Regions from separate parts of the Actinomyces capricornis genome, predicted to be linked through region 2. Evidence: riboswitches for the same ligand, from Rfam matches in the RefSeq annotation. Region 2 holds a riboswitch; the other holds the start of a gene.
What was found. A riboswitch is a leader RNA that binds a small molecule or an ion and turns the genes downstream of it on or off. The one in region 2 is predicted to bind ZMP and ZTP.
Positions count from the first base shown of each region.

Region 1: linked by a shared signal. The riboswitch ahead of glyA (serine hydroxymethyltransferase) and the one ahead of purH (bifunctional phosphoribosylaminoimidazolecarboxamide formyltransferase/IMP cyclohydrolase) in region 2 are both predicted to bind ZMP and ZTP.

Region 1 is NZ_AP025017.1:2,196,531-2,198,721, forward strand. Features, by position in the region: gene MANAM107_RS08955 (VOC family protein) at 1-879, shown strand, start outside; ZMP/ZTP riboswitch at 1,037-1,125, shown strand; gene glyA (serine hydroxymethyltransferase) at 1,178-2,191, shown strand, end outside.
Region 2 is NZ_AP025017.1:438,756-440,946, reverse strand. Features, by position in the region: gene MANAM107_RS01775 (hypothetical protein) at 1-11, shown strand, start outside; gene MANAM107_RS01770 (ATP-binding cassette domain-containing protein) at 159-731, shown strand; ZMP/ZTP riboswitch at 860-946, shown strand; gene purH (bifunctional phosphoribosylaminoimidazolecarboxamide formyltransferase/IMP cyclohydrolase) at 1,056-2,191, shown strand, end outside.

The sequences.
Region 1 (2,191 bases), 1.4 Mb from region 2:
GAGATCCGCTTCCGCCTGGCCGGCCTTGAGCTCAGCGCCATCAACGCCGGCCCCCAGCACCGGCCCAACCCCGCCATCTCCCTCATGGTCCATCTCGATCCTCAGGCGCATCCCGACGCCGAGGCGCACCTGGACGCCCTGTGGGAGGCCCTGGCGGCTGAGGGCCGCATCCTCATGCCCGTGGGCCGCTACCCCTTCTCCGAGCGCTTCGGCTGGGTGGAGGACCGCTACGGCGTGAGCTGGCAGCTGCTGCTGGGCCCCGCCGGGCGGGCGGTCACCGCCAGCGAGCTCGGCCGGGCCGAGGAGGCAGCGCCGTCGGACCGCGAGCGCCGGCCGGACCCGGGTGCCCGCGGCGTGGAGATCGTCCCGGCCCTCATGTTCCCCCACGGCCAGGGCCAGGCCGAGAAGGCCGCCACCCAGTACGTCGACCTCTTCGCGCGAGCCTTCGGGGCCTCGGGGAGCGCCGGGGAGCAGGGGGGCGCCTCGCAGGCGGAGGGCCCGGGGGCGCCGGTGCGATCGGGTGCTGACCAGATGTCCTTCTACCCGCCCCAGGCGGGCCAGGGGGATCGCGCCCTCATGCAGGGCTATGTGCGCCTGGCCGGTCAGCGCCTGACCCTCATGGACTCCGGTGTCCCCCACGACTTCACCTTCGGCATGGGTGTGTCGCTGACGGTCCAGTGCGCCACCCAGGAGCAGGTCGACCTGCTGTGGGAGGGGCTCTCCGCGGTGCCCGAGGCCGAGGCCTGCGGCTGGCTCAAGGATCGCTTCGGCATCTCCTGGACGATCACCCCGGAGCGCATGACCGAGCTCATCGGACGCCCCGGGGCCTGGCAGACCATGACCACCATGAAGAAGCCCACCCTGGCCGACTTCCGCTGAGCCGCGCTGTGCCGTCGCCGCGCCGCGCTGCCTGGGGCCGGCCGCGCCGTCGTCGCGTCCCGACGGCGCCCGGGCCCCGCCGTCGGGACGCCTCCAGTGGGTCTCCTGCCGACCTGGCGCGGCCCCGCACAGCGCGGCCCCGCGCGGCGCGGTAGGGTAGGCGCGTCGCGACTGGCGCGGGGTGGATCACCACCGGGGAGCGGCACGAATCACCAGACTCCGGGGTCGCTCGCCTGGGCCGCGGGTCGCCTCTTCTCGCGCACCCGCCCGGCCGTGCGCCCCACCACGGAGGAAGAACATGACTGCCGATGCCACGACCCCGTCCCTCAACCAGCCGCTGGCCGAGCTCGACCCCCAGATCGCCGCGGTCCTCACCGGCGAGCTGGAGCGCCAGCGCGGAACCCTGGAGATGATCGCCTCGGAGAACTTCGTGCCGCGGGCGGTGCTGGAGTGCCAGGGCTCGGTCCTGACCAACAAGTACGCCGAGGGCTACCCCGGGCGCCGCTACTACGGGGGCTGCGAGGTCGTCGACGTCGCCGAGTCCCTGGCCATCGAGCGCGCCAAGGAGGTCTTCGACGCCCAGTGGGCCAATGTCCAGCCGCACTCGGGCGCCCAGGCCAATGCCGCCGTCCTGCACGCCCTGGCCACCCCCGGCGATACCATCCTGGGCCTGTCCCTGGCCCACGGCGGCCACCTGACCCACGGCATGAAGATCAACTTCTCGGGCAAGAACTACCGGGCCACCGCCTACGGCGTGGACGAGACCAGCTACCGCGTGGAGATGGACCAGGTGCGCCAGGCCGCCCTGCGCGAGCGCCCCACCGTCATCATCGCCGGCTGGTCGGCCTACCCCCGGCATATGGACTTCGCGGCCTTCCGCTCCATCGCCGATGAGGTCGGCGCCGCCCTGTGGGTGGACATGGCGCACTTCGCCGGGCTCGTGGCCGCGGGTCTGCACCCCAGCCCCGTGCCGCACGCCGACGTCGTGTCCACCACCGTCCACAAGACCCTCGGCGGCCCGCGCTCGGGCATGCTGCTGTCCAACCGCCCCGAGCAGTGGGGCAGGAAGCTCGACTCCGCGGTCTTCCCCGGGCAGCAGGGCGGCCCCCTCATGCATGTCATCGCCGCCAAGGCCGTGGCCATGAGGATCGCCGGCACCCAGGAGTTCGCCGAGCGCCAGGCACGCACCATCGAGGGCGCCAGGATCATCGCCGAGCGCCTCCTGGCCGACGACGTGCGTGCCGCCGGCGTCAAGCTCGTCACCGGCGGCACGGATGTCCACCTGGTCCTGGTGGACCTGGTGGACTCCGTC
Region 2 (2,191 bases):
TCACCCCATGACCCAGGCCTCAACCAGTCCCACCCCCGCCACCGACCAGTCCTGCTCCAGCGCTCCCGAGCCGGGACCGGCCCTGGTCAGTGCCGTCGGCCTGTCCATGGCCGTGGCCGGCCCCAGCGGCCCCCGCCACCTCCTGGAGGACCTCAGCCGTGGACCTCCACGGCGGGCAGATGATCGCCGTCACCGGTCGGACCGGCTCGGGCAAGTCGACCCTGCTGCGGATCCTCGCCGGGTTCCTGCTGCCTCAGGAGGGCGCCGTGTCATGGCGGGGCACCGCCCTGGACGGGGTGGGCCCCGAGCAGGTCACCCGCCTGCGGCGCGGCTTCCTGGGCTTCCTCGACCAGGAGGCTCCCGTCGTCGACGGGCTCGCCGTCCTGGAGGCCATCACGGTGGGCGCCGGGCCCCTGCGCCGCTGCGAGCGCGCCGAGGCCCGCCGGCGCGCCACTCGGCTCGCCCGGCGCCTGGGCCTGGAGCTGGTCCTGGAGCGGGACGTGCGCACCCTCTCGGGTGGGGAGCGCCAGCGGGTCGGGCTGGCCGGCCTCATCATCGCCCGGCCGCGCGTCCTCCTGCTCGACGAGCCCACCTCCGCCCTGGATGAGGCGACCACCCACCGGGTCATCGCCCACCTGCGGGAGCTGGTCGACAGCGGCGTCGGCATCCTCACCGCCACCCACGACCCCCTCCTCATTGAGGCCGCCGACACCGTCATGCCCCTGCACTGAGCCGCAGGGCCCGACGTCGCCCCCGCCAGCGGCCCCGGGGCCGGGACGGGACCCGCCGCCCCTCCTGTCGGACGATCCGGGGCGGCCCCGGGCCGTCGGGGGCGATCCGGGGGCCTGTGGGTCTATCCTGGGCCTGCCGCGACTGGCGAGGGTGGGCCACCACCGGGGAGCGGCCCAGACATGTGGAGGGGACGTCGCCCGCCTGGGCGTCCCGCCGACCCGCTGGCACCACAGGAGCATCCCGTGACCGCACACGCCGACCCCTCAGCCGCCCCCTCCGCCGCCCAGGACGGGGCACCCCCGGCCCCCGTCCCCACCGCCCACGTGCCCACCGAGGGCCCGGAGAGCCCCGACCGCCTCCCCGTGCGCCGCGCCCTGGTCTCCGTCTACGACAAGACCGGCCTGCCCGACCTGGCCGCCGCCCTGGTGCGGGCCGGTGTGGAGATCGTCTCCACCGGCTCCACGGCCGCGACCATCGCGGCCGCCGGCCTGCCGGTGACCCCCGTGGAGGCGGTCACCGACTTCCCCGAGTGCCTGGAGGGCCGCGTCAAGACCCTCCACCCGCGCATCCACGCCGGCATCCTGGCCGACCGCCGCAAGCGCGAGCACATGGACCAGCTGGCCGAGCTGGGCGTGGCTCCCATCGACCTGGTGGTGGTCAACCTCTACCCCTTCGCCCATACCGTGGCCTCCGGGGCGCCCTTCGACGCCTGCGTGGAGCAGATCGACATCGGCGGGCCCGCCATGGTGCGTGCCGCCGCCAAGAACCATCCGAGCGTCGCGGTGGTCACCGACCCCGGCGCCTACGACGACGTCGCCGCCGCCCTGGGGGCCGGCGGCTTCACCCTGGCCCAGCGCCGCGCCCTGGCCGCGGCCGCCTTCGCCCACACCGCCGCCTATGACGCCGCCGTGGCCACCTGGATGGCCGAGCGCGCCGAGGAGGCGCCGCCCGCCCAGGAGGACCTGCCCGCCCAGGGGACGGGGGCCTCGTCCGCCGTCGCCCTGCCCGGGCAGGGCTCGGGGCAGGGTCGGGAGCCGGCCGGGCCGCCGGCCTACATCGGTGCCGGCTACGAGCGCATCGCCACCCTGCGCTACGGGGAGAACCCCCACCAGGGGGCGGCCGTCTACCGCACCCCCGGCGCCAGCGGGGGAGTGGCCGGGGCGCGCCAGCTCCACGGCAAGGCCATGAGCTACAACAACTACACCGACACCGACGCCGCCCTGCGCGCCGTGCGCGACCACGGCGAGCAGGTGTGCGTGGCCGTGGTCAAGCACGCCAACCCCTGCGGCATCGCCGTCTCGGCGGCCGGGGACGTGGCCGAGGCCCACCGCAGGGCCCACGCCTGCGATCCGGTCTCGGCCTACGGCGGCGTCATCGCCACCAACGCCACCGTCACCGCGGCGATGGCCCGCCAGGTCGCACCCATCTTCACCGAGGTGGTGGCCGCCCCCGGCTTCGA